DNA from 2 places in the Paraburkholderia sp. A1BS-2L genome. Region 1 is predicted to be linked to the other one. Evidence: predicted binding sites of a transcription regulator. Region 1 holds the regulator's gene; the other holds the start of a gene.
The links. Region 1 encodes HrcA, which represses chaperone genes, less so after heat shock. Its sites were predicted from a motif close to TTAGCACTCNNNNNNNNNGAGTGCTAA; they were not measured.
Positions count from the first base shown of each region.

Region 2: rpoH (RNA polymerase sigma factor RpoH) is a predicted target of HrcA. The motif match lies at 5,717-5,743, and genes of this name have one in related genera.

Region 1 is NZ_CP120428.1:548,904-556,284, forward strand. It holds gene recN (DNA repair protein RecN) at 1-780, opposite strand, end outside; gene P5W98_RS02450 (NAD kinase) at 788-1,699, opposite strand; gene hrcA (heat-inducible transcriptional repressor HrcA) at 1,921-2,940, shown strand; gene hemH (ferrochelatase) at 3,175-4,242, shown strand; gene P5W98_RS02465 (RNA-binding S4 domain-containing protein) at 4,280-4,687, shown strand; gene grpE (nucleotide exchange factor GrpE) at 5,206-5,778, shown strand; gene dnaK (molecular chaperone DnaK) at 6,027-7,381, shown strand, end outside.
Region 2 is NZ_CP120428.1:335,288-342,668, reverse strand. It holds gene maiA (maleylacetoacetate isomerase) at 1-426, opposite strand, end outside; gene P5W98_RS01515 (fumarylacetoacetate hydrolase family protein) at 538-1,236, opposite strand; gene ybiB (DNA-binding protein YbiB) at 1,507-2,472, shown strand; gene P5W98_RS01505 (hypothetical protein) at 2,810-3,025, shown strand; gene leuA (2-isopropylmalate synthase) at 3,015-4,661, shown strand; gene P5W98_RS01495 (nuclear transport factor 2 family protein) at 4,832-5,215, opposite strand; gene rpoH (RNA polymerase sigma factor RpoH) at 5,799-6,740, shown strand; gene cydP (cytochrome oxidase putative small subunit CydP) at 6,935-7,222, shown strand; gene P5W98_RS01480 (cytochrome ubiquinol oxidase subunit I) at 7,212-7,381, shown strand, end outside.

The DNA of each region.
Region 1 (7,381 bases):
ATCGACTTCGGCGAGATCGCGCAGCTTCGAGAGGATCGAATTCAGATGCGAGATCATCGCCTCGTCGGATTCGGAGAGCGCCGCGAGCGCGCCTTGCACGCCTTCGATCAGATTCGCCGAATTCGCGAGCCGTACGTGCTCGGCGTTCACCTCTTCCCACTCGCCGGGCTGCGGCGCGAGTTTGTCGAGTTCGGCGAGTTGCCAGGCAAGGCGCTCGCGCTCGAGCTGGAGTTCCCGGTCGCGCGACATCGCGGTTTGCACGGCGAGGCGCGCGTCGCGGGCGGCGCGCCACGCGCGCGTGACGGCGGCAGCCGTGTCGACCAGGCCCGCGTGCGTGTCGAACAGCTCGCGCTGCGCGTCGGGGCGCATGAGCAGCTGATGCGCGTGCTGGCCATGGATGTCGACGAGGCGCTCGCCCACTTCGCGCAGCTGCGCGAGCGTGGCCGGCGTGCCGTTGATGAACGCGCGCGAGCGCCCGCCGCTGTCGACCACGCGGCGCAGCATCACGGTGTCCTCGCCGTCGGGCGTGGCGAGCGCCTGCTCGTCGAGCCACTGCGCCACGTGCGGCGGGGCGTCGAACTCGGCGGTGATGTCGGCGCGGCTTTCGCCCGTGCGCACGACGCCTGCGTCGGCGCGCGTGCCGAGCGTGAGCGCAAGGGCGTCGATCAGGATCGACTTGCCCGCGCCGGTTTCGCCAGAGAAAACGGAAAAGCCGTTGTCGAATTCGAGGTCGAGCGCGGCGACGATCACGAAGTCGCGGATCGAAAGATGGCGGAGCATGGCGGCGTCAGTCTTCCGGGTCGTCTTGCAGCGAGGGGTGTTCGTTCCAGTGCAGCTTCTGGCGCAGGGTCCGGAAATAGCTGTAGCCGACCGGGTGCAGGAAAGGCACGGTATGGCGCGAGCGGCGCACCTCGATTACGTCGTTGAGTTCGAGGGCCGTGAACGACTGCATGTCGAAGTTCACGTTGACGTCGCGTCCCGCGATGATCTGGATGCTGACCTTGCAGTCGTCGGGCAGCACGATCGGGCGGTTCGAGAGCGCGTGCGGCGCAATCGGCACGAGCACGATGCCCTGCAACTGCGGATGCAGCAGCGGCCCCTGCGACGAGAGCGAATAGGCGGTCGAGCCTGTGGGCGTGGCGACGATCAGCCCGTCCGAGCGCTGGTTGTACATGAAGCGGCCGTCCACGTGCACGCGCAACTCCGCCATGCCTGAAACGCCGCTGCGGTTCACCACCACGTCGTTGAACGCAAGGGCGTGGTAGATCGGGTCGCCGCCGCGCGTAATGCGTGATTCGAGCAGCGAGCGCTCCTCGCGCTCGAAGCTGCCCGCGAGCAGTTGCGGCACGACTTCCTGCATGTCGGCGAACGGGATGTCGGTGATGAAGCCCAGACGCCCGTGGTTGATGCCGATGAGTGGTGTGCGGTAGGGCGCGAGCTGGCGGCCGGTGCCGAGCATCGTGCCGTCGCCGCCGAGCACCACGGCCACGTCCGCGCGCGCGCCGATTTCGGCGATCTGTAGCGCCGGATAGCCGGTGGCGCCGATCTGCTGGGCGGTGTGCGCTTCAAACACCACGTCGAAGCCGCGCTGCGAAATCGTGTGGGCGAGCGCCATCAGCGGCTCGCCGATGCCTTGGGTATTGCTGCGCCCGACGAGCGCAACAGTCTTGAACTGGCTCTGGATCTTCTGGATCTGCATGCCGGCATTACACCATAGTCGGGTCTCGAAAAGAACCTGGCAGCCCCTGCCCACGGGGCGTGGGCAGGGGCTGCGCCCCTTTTTTGCAGGCCGGCGTGACGCGGCGATGACAGACCGGCCAAAACAGTGCACAGGCTGCCGCGGTTCCCGCACGGCCGGGCCGCGGGCGCGAGCGCGGGCGGACTCGCCGCCAACCCGGCATTAGGCTAGAATTTTCAGTCATGCTAGACCCTCGCGCACAAACCCTCCTCAAAACGCTGATCGAGCGCTACATCGCCGAAGGTCAGCCGGTCGGCTCGCGCACGCTGTCGCGCTTTTCCGGCCTGGAGCTGAGCCCGGCGACGATCCGCAACGTGATGTCGGACCTCGAGGAGCTGGGGCTTGTGTCGAGCCCCCACACCTCGGCAGGGCGCGTGCCCACGCCGCGCGGCTATCGCCTGTTCGTCGACACCCTGCTCACTGTCGAGCCCTCGGCCGACGACGACGCGCTCACGCGGGCGGTCAAGACCACGCTGCGCCCCGGCGAGCCTCAGAAGGTGGTGGCGGCGGCGGCCAGCGTACTTTCGAATCTCTCGCAGTTCGCGGGCGTGGTGCTCACGCCGCGGCGCACGCACGTGTTCAAGCAGGTCGAGTTCATGCGCCTGTCGGACAAGCGCATCCTGCTCATCATCGTGACGCCCGAAGGCGACGTGCAGAACCGCATCATGGCGACGCAGCGCGACTTCACGCCTTCCGAGCTCATCGAAGCCTCCAATTACATCAACGCGCACTTCGCCGGACTTTCGTTCGACGAGGTGCGGCGGCGCCTGCGCGAAGAGATCGACGCGCTGCGCGGCGACATGACCACGCTCATGCACGCCGCCGTGACCGCGAGCACCGACGAAACCGATACCGGCGAGACCGTGCTCATTTCCGGCGAGCGCAACCTGCTCGAAGTGGCCGATCTGTCGTCGGACATGGCGCGCCTGCGCAAGCTCTTCGACGTGTTCGACCAGAAAACGAGTCTGCTGCAGCTGCTCGATGTGTCAAGCCACGCCCAGGGCGTGCAGATCTTCATTGGCGGCGAGTCGAACCTCGTGCCGATCGAGGAAATGAGCGTGGTGACCGCGCCCTACGAAGTGAACGGCAAGATTGTCGGCACGCTCGGCGTGATCGGCCCGACGCGCATGGCCTACAACCGCGTGATTCCGATCGTGGACATCACCGCGCGCCTGCTCTCGCTCACGCTTAGCCAGAGCTGAAAGCGCTTGCCGCGCGGTTTGCCCGCGTTTCCCTTTGCACCGATCATCGCCCAAAGCCGGGCCGCGCGCCACTGGCCGAATGGCTAACGGTGGGGGTTTGGCGTGCGCCGCCGCCGTGCATCCCGCGCCTCGTGAGCGGGCTTTGGAGCTGGCCCGGCGCATCCATTTACGCCCGCTATAATGCGCACTGGTGCAACTTTGCCGCGCCTTGAAGCGCGGCGTCCCTGACCGCCTATGCGTTTCGACCTGGAGCGACCCCTGCAGTCAGCCGTTGCGCATCGCGTCGCGGTGCTGCTCATCAATCTGGGCACGCCCGACGCGCCCACGCCGCGCGCCGTGCGCCGCTATCTGGCGCAGTTCCTTTCCGATCCGCGCGTGGTCGAGATTCCCGCGCCCATCTGGCAGGTCATCCTGCGCGGGCTGATCCTGCCGTTTCGCAGCCGTTCGTCGGCGAAGAAATACGCGGCGGTCTGGACGCCCGAAGGCTCCCCGCTGCGCGTGCACACGCAGAAGCAGGCCGACGGCTTGCGCCATCTGCTGCATCTGAACGACTACGCCGTGCTTGTGGACCATGCGATGCGCTACGGCACGCCCGACATCGCGGCGATGCTCAGCCAGCTCAAGCTCGCCGGCGCCGAGCGCATTTTGCTCATGCCGATGTATCCGCAATACTCGGCGTCGACCACGGCCACGGCTTTCGACGCCGCGTTCGCCAAGCTGCGGCGCATGCGCAACCAGCCGGAAATCCGCACGGTGCGCGCATACCACGACCATCCGGCTTATATCGGGGCGCTCGCGACTCAGGTGCGGGAGTACTGGCAGGCGCACGGCCGCCCCGACTTCGCGGCGGGAGATCGCCTCGTGCTGAGTTTTCACGGCGTGCCGAGCCGCACGCTCGATCTCGGCGACCCGTACCACGATCAATGCCAGCAGACGGCCTCGCTCCTCATGCATGCGCTCGAACTCACGCCGGTGGAATGCCGCGTCACGTTCCAGTCCCGCTTCGGGCGCGCGCAGTGGCTGCAGCCCTATACCGCGCCGACGCTCAAGGAGCTCGGACAGGGCGGCGTGCGTCGCGCCGACGTGTTCTGCCCTGGTTTTACGGCGGACTGCCTCGAGACCATCGAGGAAATCGGCATGGAGGTCCGCGACGAGTTCCTGCATGGCGGCGGCAAGGAGTTCCACCGTATTCCGTGCCTGAACGCGTCGCCTGCGTGGATCGCAGCGCTCGGAGAAATCGTTGCGCAGAACCTGCAGGGCTGGCCGGTGCGGGCGCCGGTTCCAGCCGGCGCGACGGCCTGAGCGCGGGACTTTAGCGGCGCTCAATCAGGAAGCATCCATGAATTACAAGATTTCGACCGAACCCGGCGCGCGTCTGCGCATCGACAAATGGCTTTGGGCCGCGCGCTTTTTCAAGACGCGTTCGCAGGCGTCGGACGCCATCGGCAAGGGCCGCGTGCGGATCGGCGGCGATGTCGTGAAGGCTTCCCGGGACGTGCGCGTGGGCGACTTCGTGAAGATCGAGATCGATCACGCGGTATGGGAGGTGCAGGTGCTCGGCATCTGCGAGGTGCGCGGCCCGGCGAGCATCGCCCAGACGCTCTATGCGGAGACAGAGGCCGGCCGCGCGCAGCGCACGGCCGAACAGGAGCGCAGGCGGCTGTTTCGCGAGCCCGCCGCCGTGCTGCACGGCAGGCCCACCAAGCGCGACCGTCGCACTATCGACAAACTTTCGCGTGAGGATTGAAGAGCGCCTCCATTGTGGCGTGAACGCCCCCGTATTCCGTCGTATTGTCGTTCACGACGCCGGACATGCAGATGGTGGTGGTCCCGGCGATGAGTACCAACGCGACCACCGAGATGGCAAAGGTCAGTTTCACGGTACTCCCCCAAGGGAAGAAAAGCTGCAAAACGGCCAATACATGGGCCACAGACGCAACAGCAGGGCCCCATCAGTGCGGTGCCGGACTCAGGGTAAATGCCCTGTGAGCAGCACCTGTTCCTGAGTGTAGGCCAGGGTTGCCCCGTACTCAATTTCATTGTTGCGGCACTGCAGTAATGGTTGTAACGAGCGATTTCGGCGGTTTGATCCATGGATAAAAAAACCGCGCGAGGCCCTTGAAATAAATGATCCGGCACCCACGTGCTGTCGCGATGGACAAGGCGGCTGTAGCGTTGGCGCATCGCTCGTCAGCGTAGCAAACGAGCTGGCCAGAACGGTCCGCGCCTTGTTTCCCCTTTTACTATTCAACGACGTTCAGCGACATGGAAAACACGCAAGAGAACCCGACGAGCCAGAACCCCACGCCCGCGGACGAGGCGTCGCAAGCCGCTGCTCAGCAGCAACAATCTGCGGCCGAAGGCGCCGCGCAGGCGCCCGAAGGCGACGCGCAAGCAGCGCTGGCAGAGGCCCAGGCGAAGGTCGCCGAGCTGCAGGATGCATTCATCCGCGCCAAGGCCGAGACGGAAAACGTCCGCCGCCGCGGTCAGGAAGACGTTGCCAAGGCGCACAAGTTCGCCATCGAGAGCTTCGCCGAGCATCTGCTGCCGGTCATGGACAGCCTCGAAGCCGCGCTGGCGCATGGTTCGGACGACCTCGCGAAGGTCAACGAAGGCGTCGAGCTGACGCTCAAGCAACTGATCGGCGCGCTCGAGAAGGGCAAGGTGATGCAGATCAACCCGGTGGGCGAGAAGTTCGACCCGCATCGCCATCAGGCCATCTCGATGGTGCCTTCGGAGCAGGAGGCGAACACGGTCGTCGCGGTGCTGCAAAAAGGTTATGTGATTGCCGACCGCGTGCTGCGCCCGGCGCTGGTCACGGTTTCGCAGCCGAAGTAAGGCGTCTGCCGGTCGATTCGCCGTTGTTTTGTAAGGCGTTGGAAAGTCTGGGCGGCGCTGTTTCGAGCGACACGCCACCGATCGAAAAAAATTAACGAATTCATAGCCCAAAGCTCTTGAAAACATCCTTGCGGCACCTATTTGGGCAACAGTGAATTGAAACAAACCGAATTGAGCTGAGGCGAACGCCCCCGCACCACGCGAGACGCGGCGAACGCACAGCGATCAAAATCTGGAGAATTGACAAAATGGGCAAAATCATCGGCATCGACCTCGGCACCACCAATTCGTGTGTGGCACTGATGGAAGGCAATCAGGTCAAGGTGATCGAGAACTCGGAAGGCGCTCGCACGACGCCGTCGATCATCGCTTACATGGACGACAACGAAGTGCTGGTCGGCGCGCCGGCCAAGCGTCAGTCGGTCACGAACCCGAAGAACACGCTGTACGCGGTCAAGCGCCTGATCGGCCGCCGCTTCGACGAGAAGGAAGTGCAGAAGGACATCAACCTGATGCCCTACAAGATCGTCAAGCACGACAACGGCGACGCATGGGTCCAGGCGCATGGCAACAATCTCGCGCCGTCGCAGGTGTCGGCCGAAGTGCTGCGCAAGATGAAGAAGACCGCTGAAGACTACCTCGGCGAGCCGGTCACCGAAGCGGTGATCACGGTTCCCGCGTACTTCAACGACAGCCAGCGTCAGGCCACCAAGGACGCCGGCCGCATCGCCGGGCTGGAAGTCAAGCGCATCATCAACGAGCCGACCGCGGCTGCACTCGCGTTCGGTCTGGACAAGGCCGAAAAGGGCGACCGCAAGATCGCCGTGTTCGACCTGGGCGGCGGCACGTTCGACATCTCGATCATCGAGATCGCGGACGTTGACGGCGAAATGCAGTTCGAAGTGCTCTCGACCAACGGCGACACGTTCCTCGGCGGCGAAGACTTCGACCAGCGCATCATCGACTACATCATCGGCGAGTTCAAGAAGGAGCAGGGCGTCGACCTCTCGAAGGACGTGCTCGCGCTGCAGCGCCTGAAGGAAGCTGCTGAAAAGGCCAAGATCGAACTGTCGTCGGGCCAGCAGACCGAAATCAACCTGCCGTACATCACGGCGGATGCCTCGGGCCCGAAGCACTTGAACCTCAAGATCACGCGCGCCAAGCTCGAAGCGCTGGTCGAAGACCTGATCGAGCGCACCATCGAGCCGTGCCGCGTGGCGATCAAGGACGCGGGCGTGAAGGTCGGCGACATCGACGACGTGATTCTCGTCGGCGGCCAGACGCGTATGCCGAAGGTGCAGGAGAAGGTTAAGGAGTTCTTCGGCAAGGATCCGCGCCGTGACGTGAACCCGGACGAAGCCGTGGCCGTGGGCGCTGCGATTCAGGGCCAGGTTCTCTCGGGCGACCGCAAGGACGTGCTGCTCCTCGACGTCACTCCGCTCTCGCTCGGTATCGAGACGCTCGGCGGCGTCATGACGAAGATGATCAACAAGAACACCACGATCCCGACCAAGCACGCACAGGTCTACTCGACGGCCGACGACAACCAGGGCGCCGTGACAATCAAGGTGTTCCAGGGCGAACGCGAAATGGCGGCTGGCAA
Region 2 (7,381 bases), 210 kb from region 1:
GGCGAAGCCAGCTTCGATCCAGTGCCGATACCAGGCATCCTTGGCTGCATCATCCACGCCCAGCGTGTGCTTCAGGTATCTCAGCACGCGCAGATTGTCGAGCGGATGAATTTCGCACGCGATCTGCAGCGCAATCGAGCGCACGTGTGCGCGGTCGGCGGGCGATTTTGGCAACAACGGCGGCTCGGGATGCGTTTCCTCGAGATACTCGATGATCGCCAGCGATTGCTGAATCGTATGATTCTCGTCGTCGATGAGCGTCGGCACGATCGCATCGGGATTGACCTTGCGGTACGCGGGCTTCAGTTGCTCGCCGCCCTCGCGCACCAGATGCACCGGCACGTACTCGTACGGCAGGTTCTTCAGGTTCAGCGCGATGCGTACGCGATACGATGCCGAACTACGAAAATAGCTGTAAAGCTTCATGCTCCCCTCATGTCTTTTGTCGATCGGAGTGAGTGGTTTGGCACTTACTCTGGTCACATGCAAAGCTCGTGCTCCGGTCCCATGCAGAACTCGCCGGTCCTCTGTTTCGCTTCACACCACGCGCACGGAGAACTCGCCGAGGCCGTCCACGCCGCCCTTCATCACATCGCCCGGCTTCACCGCGCCAACGCCTTCCGGCGTGCCCGTATAGATCAGATCGCCCGCCTTCAGCTCGAAGAGCGTGGAGAGAAACGCGATGGTGTCGGCAACGGGCCAAATCATCTGCGAAATGTCGGAGCGCTGCTTCTCCTCGCCGTTCACCGACAGCCAGATCGCGCCATTAGCCATCCGGCCGACGTCCGCCACGCGATGAATCGGGCCGATGGGCGCGGAATGGTCGAAACCCTTCGCGATATCCCACGGGCGGCCGAGCTTCTTCGCTTCGGCCTGCAAGTCGCGGCGCGTCATGTCGAGGCCGAGCGCATAGCCGAATACGTGGTCGAGCGCGTGCTCGACCGGAATATTCTTGCCGCCCTTACCGAGCGCGGCGACCAGTTCCATCTCGAAGTGGACATTCTGCGACTGCGTGGGATACGGGAATTCGGCGGTCGTGCCGGGCGCGACGTAGAGCAGCGCATCGGCGGGCTTGGCGAAAAAGAACGGTGGCTCGCGGCTCGGATCGTGGCCCATCTCACGCGCGTGCGCCTCGTAATTGCGACCGACGCAGTAGATGCGGCGCACCGGAAAGTGCACATCGCTGCCTGCCACGGGCACGGCGGCTTGCGGTAGCGGGTCGAATACGTATGTCATCGGGTTCTCCATCTTGGGATGCGCCGCGCGCCGCTCAAAGCGCACGGCAAGCGAGCGAGCCGCACAGGCACATCGATAACGCCCGCGCGACGTAGAACGCGAGTGTAACGCGCTGCGGAGACGATGCGCCGCGGCGCTCGTGCGATACTTGCCGCATCTTCTTTTGCTCTGGACTACCTGGACCGATTCAGACTGAGCCGGTCCAACTTACAGATGCAAGCAGTCCGGACCTGCCCCAATCGCCCCAATCGCTCCATTCACCACGCCGCCATGAACGCCCCCGATTCCACCGACACCTTCTCCTGCGCCCGCTTCATCAAGGAGATCGGCCGCGGGCCGCACGGTGCGCGTTCGCTGTCGCCGGAAGACACGCAGGCGCTCTACACGGCGATGCTCGACGGCCGCGTGCCCGAGCTCGAACTGGGTGCGGTGCTGCTCGCCTACCGGCTCAAGGGCGAGACCGCCGACGAACTCGCCTCGATGCTCGCCGCCGCACACGCGTCGTTCACGCCCATCGCGGTAGCCGAGGGCGCGTATCGCCCGGTGTCGATTCCGAGCTACAACGGCGCGCGCAAGCAGCCGAACCTCGTGCCGCTGCTCGCGCTGCTGCTAGCGCGCGAAGGCGTGCCGACGCTTGTGCACGGCGTCGCCGAAGATCCGGGCCGCGTGACGAGCGCGGAAATCTTCGCCGCACTGAACCTGCCGGCCGCGCACGATCACGCCGAAATCGAGGCTCAGCTTGGCGAGCACCGCGTGGCATTCGCGTCGATCGAAACGCTCGCGCCGAGGCTCGCGCGTCTCCTGTCGCTGCGCCGGCGCATGGGCGTGCGCAATTCCACGCATACGCTCGTCAAGCTGCTGCAGCCGTTCGCGCGCCCCGGCCTGCGGCTCGTGAACTACACGCATCCCGCCTATCGCGAAAGCCTGAGCGCCCTGTTCGCGGCGCACGCCGATGCAGCCGTGGGCGGCGCGCTCCTCGCGCGCGGCACCGAAGGCGAAGCGGTCGCCGACACGCGCCGCCAGGTGCAGGTGGACTGGCTACACGACGGTGTCTGCGAGACCTTGATCGAGCCTGTGCGCTCGTCGCCGGATACGCCCGAGGTCGACTTGCCCGAAGGCCGTGACGCCCCCACGACGGCAACCTGGATCGAAGCGGTGCTGCGCGGCCATGCGCCGGTGCCCGACGCCATTGCCCGCCAGGTCGAAACCATCAAGCGCATCGCGAAGCGCGCTTAGGTACGACGCTTAGGTACGACGCTTAGGTACGACGTTTAGGTACGACGTTTAGGCCCACGCGGGTCAACGTAGCGCAGCGAATTCGCTGTTGACACATTCGCCGGTCCTGACTTACATTGGACGAATGCGTTCCTTTCCGAACACCCTCCGAATTACCTCCGGCCGCCTAGCGGCCCTATCGCTACGTCTAGCGTAAGCCAGGCGTAGCGCTGCACGACCACCTCTCCGGTCGGCAGTCCTCCCAAGCAGTTCTCGCAGTACCCCAAACCGCAGTTTCTCTACAACCTAGTCGTCTGCATTCGTCCGTTTACCGTTCGGACGAGTCGCGAGGGTCAAAATGCACGTTGCATGGGCTTCGTTCACGTCCTTTTTTGCCGCGCCGGTTGCCGCCGTCACCGTGGCCTGCTTCTTCGCGTCCGTGGTTGCCGCCCGTTCGCCGGAAGTTGTGCGCTCCGTTGCGTACATCGTGCCTCGTCGTCAGCAAGCCAGCCGCTCGCTGCCGACCACCATCGCAAACGACACCATGAAGAACGAGGCATGTCATGTTGCGTAATCCCGCCGAGAAATACCGCCCTTTCCCCGCCATCCGTTTGAACGGCCGCCGATGGCCAACCCGCACCGTCGAGCACGCGCCCATCTGGATGAGCACCGACCTGCGCGATGGCAACCAGTCGCTGATCGAGCCGATGAGCATCGAGCAGAAGCTCGAGTTCTTCGAAATGCTGGTCGAGATCGGCTTCAAGGAGATCGAAGTCGGCTTTCCGTCGGCGTCGCAAACCGACTTCGATTTCGTGCGCAAGCTGATCGACGAAAAGCGCATTCCCGATGACGTGACGATCGAAGTGCTCGTGCAATCGCGCGAAGAACTCATCGCCCGCACGTTCGAGGCGCTCGAAGGCGCACCGCGCGCGATCGTGCACCTCTACAACGCGATCTGCCCGTCGTTCCGCAAGATCGTGTTCGGGCAATCGAAGGACGAGGTGAAAGCGCTTGCCGTGGAAGGCACGCGCCTGATCCGCGAATACGCCGACGCGCGCCCCGACACGCACTGGATCTACCAGTACTCGCCCGAGACCTTCAGCATGAGCGAGCTTTCGTTCGCGCGCGAAGTCTGCGACGCAGTCGCCCAGACCTGGCGCCCGACGCACGATCACAAGATGATCGTGAATCTGCCCGCGACGGTCGAAGCCGCGATGCCCAACGTCTACGCGGACCAGATCGAGTGGATGGACCGCAACCTCGCATACCGCGACAGCATCGTGCTCTCGGTGCATCCGCACAACGACCGCGGCACGGCCGTGGCCGCCGCCGAAATGGCGCTGCTCGCGGGCGCGGACCGCATCGAGGGGTGCCTGTTCGGCAACGGCGAGCGCACCGGCAATGTCGATCTCGTCACGCTCGCAATGAATCTCTATACGCAAGGCATCGACCCGGGCCTCGACTTCTCCGATATCGACACCGTGCGCCGCGTGGTCGAGCGCTGCAACCAGTTGCCGGTGCATCCACGCCACCCGTATGCGGGCGACCTCGTGTTCACGGCGTTTTCGGGCTCGCATCAGGACGCGATCCGCAAGGGCTTTGCGCAGCAACAGCCCGACGCCGTCTGGGAAGTGCCCTATCTGCCGATCGATCCCGCCGATCTCGGCCGCAGCTACGACGCCGTGATCCGCGTGAACAGCCAGTCGGGCAAGGGCGGCGCCACCTGGCTGCTCGAGCGCGGCATGGGCTTCACGCCGCCGCGCCGCGTGCAGATCGAATTCAGCCACGCCGTGCAGACGGTCACCGACGGCTCGGGCGAGGAAATTTCGGGCGACGCAATTTGCGCGCTCTTCACGCGCGAATACCTCGAGACGCACGGTCCGGCCACGCACGCCGGCGCGGGGCGGGTGCGCTGGGAAGGCCGCGACGTCGCCATGCCGGCAGCGGCGCAGATCGATCAGGCCTACGCCCAGGCAATGGCCGGGGCGATTGCGGCAGCCTCGGGGGAAAGCGTCGAAATCACTTCATTCGAAACCATGCGCACGGCGCAGGGCGCCACGGCGGTATTCGTCGGTTGCCGCGTGGGCGGCCAGCCGCTGCGTCACGGCGTCGGCGTGGCCGACGACGCCGCCCATGCGGCTGTCGCCGCCGTGGTGAGCGCGGTCAACCGCGCCGCCTGGCCTCGGGTTGACCAGCGCGCGGCGGCCTGATTACACCGGCATGCATGCCGCTCCTCGCGCAGACGCGGCGGCATGGTGAAATCAGCGGTTCGGCAGAAAGCAGTACCCGGGCTTAGCGTTGAGCGCCGGCGGCAAAACGGGCCGTCGGCGTGCGCCCGATACGCTCAGCAAGCGATATCGGCGAGTGGACCTACCGGTCGTCACTCGACAGCGCAACGCGTCGCCTGCCACGCGAGCAGACGCCAGTGGCCATCCTCCTGGGTCTGAATCGCCGTGTAGGCAATGGGATAGAGCAACGCGCCGTTGTTCGCTTCCATTTCGATCAGCGCGCGGCCCGAGATCACGCAGGCCTCGCGCCCCACCGGCAGTACATCCTGCGACTGGATCTCGATCTGGCGATAGCGGCGGCGCCCCGCCGTGATCGCATCGATGAACTGCTGCTTGGTCTCGCGTTTGCCGTTCGTGTGGATGAAGGTGGCGTTGTCGGAGAGGAGTTGTTCCAGCGACGAGCCGTCGCCGTCCACCATTGCGCGAAACCGCTCGCGCTCCAACCCGCGAATCGCATCGATTATTTTTGCAGCCATTGCTCGAGCCCCTTGCGCAAGAGTCCGCATCGTCGCGTCGATCCGCGCCGAAGATTTCTCGCACGCGCCTCGATGAAATTTATACCAGGTTTTGACGCATGGAAACTTGCGATCAAAAGCATCGCCTCCATCCAGGATAAATCATCGCCAATGCGCAGCGCGACGTGCCTGACCGGCCATGAATGTCGCATCGCAGCACTTTTGGGCCGCCCCGTTGTCTATTGAACAGATCTTGGTGGCTAAATTAGGGTCATATCAAAGGCATGACCCTAGGGTGTGAGCCGCCTGTGGAGCGCATCGCGATTCCCGGCTTTTTCCTCGACTTCATCCGCGACGGATGGCAACGCGTTCTAGAGTATTTCTTCGACCTTCAGTGTCTTCCAGGACTGCACGGCGCGGCAAACCCCGTCCAGCTTGCCTCTCGCGGATTCGACGAAATCTATCGAAACAAATATTTCGATAGGGTGAACGGAACCTTGAAGTCCCTACAGACTCGAAGTATTAGCACTCGTTAATTGAGAGTGCTAACATCCACCGTGGAGTCGATGTCTGACTTTCGCAAGATCCCTTAGGAGTTCGCTACGTGAGCAACGCAATGACCATGACCCTTCCGAGTGTGCTTAGCCCGTCGTCGGCCAAGGCCGGGGGTTCGGGTGTACTGGCGCTCGCGAACGCTTCCATGCTGCCCGGCCAGCTCGGCAACATCGACGCCTACATTCAGGCCGTGAACCGGATCCCGATGTTGACGCCGCAAGAGGAGCGCCAATTCGCGACCGAGTTTCGCGAGCAAAACAATCTCGAAGGCGCGCGCCGTCTTGTGCTGTCGCACCTGCGCCTCGTGGTGTCCATCGCGCGCAATTACCTGGGCTACGGCCTGCCGCATGCCGACTTGATCCAGGAAGGCAATATCGGCCTGATGAAGGCTGTGAAGCGCTTTGACCCCGAGCAGAACGTACGTCTCGTGTCCTACGCCATGCACTGGATCAAGGCGGAGATTCACGAGTACATCCTGCGCAACTGGCGCATGGTGAAGGTCGCCACGACCAAGGCGCAGCGCAAGCTGTTCTTCAACCTGCGCAGTCACAAGCAGGGCCTGCAGTCGTTCACGCCCGAGGAAATCGACGGCCTCGCGCAGGAACTGAACGTGAAGCGCGAAGAAGTCGTGGAGATGGAAACGCGCCTTTCAGGTTCGGACATCGCGCTCGAAAGCCAGACCGAAGACGGCGAAGAGTCGTTCGCCCCGATCGCCTGGCTCGCCGACTCGCATAGCGAGCCCACCGCCGTGATCGCCTCGCGCCAACGCGACCGCCTGCAATCGGACGGCATTGCAAGCGCTTTGGAAGCTCTCGATGCGCGCAGCCGCCGCATCATCGAGGCGCGCTGGCTGAACGTCGACGACGACGGCTCGGGCGGCTCGACGCTGCACGAACTGGCCGACGAATTCGGCGTCTCGGCCGAGCGCATCCGCCAGATCGAAGCCAGCGCCATGAAGAAGATGCGCACTGCGCTGGCCGAGTACGCCTAAGCTTCAGCTGAGACACTGAGTCGCACGAAGCCGCGAGAAGGCCGCGCCACGAGGCTCGGCACGCAAAGCCCCACTCTTACCGAGAGTGGGGCTTTTTCTTTTGGCCTACAGTAATTCGTACATCTTCATGCCGTAATTTCCCATTTCTTCGTAAGATGATTTCATGTGTGATTCGGCCCTAATCTGACATCGTCATGATTCCAACCTCCGGTTCGCCTGCGCGTGCGCGACCGTTGCTGCGCGTGCGCTTGCTTCAGTGGGCTCGCGGCCAGACCTTCAGCCGCGACATCGTTCTCGTCCTCGCCTTCAAGCTTGTGCTGCTGATGGCGCTCAAATACGCATTTTTTAGCCATCCGCAGGCCGAGAACATGAGCATGCCGCCGGCAGCGGTCGCCCAAGCCCTCCTCTCCGTGCCCATGCAGCCCGGTGCCAGTCCGCCCGGGGCACCTCCATCTCAAAGGGATCTGCGCCATGCCAATTAGCGAAACCGTTGATCTATCGCGGCTGCAGTTCGCGGTCACCGCGCTCTACCACTTCCTGTTCGTGCCGCTCACGCTGGGCCTGTCATGGCTCCTCGTCATCATGGAATCGGTCTATGTGATGACCGGCAAAGCCATCTACAAGGACATGACGCAGTTCTG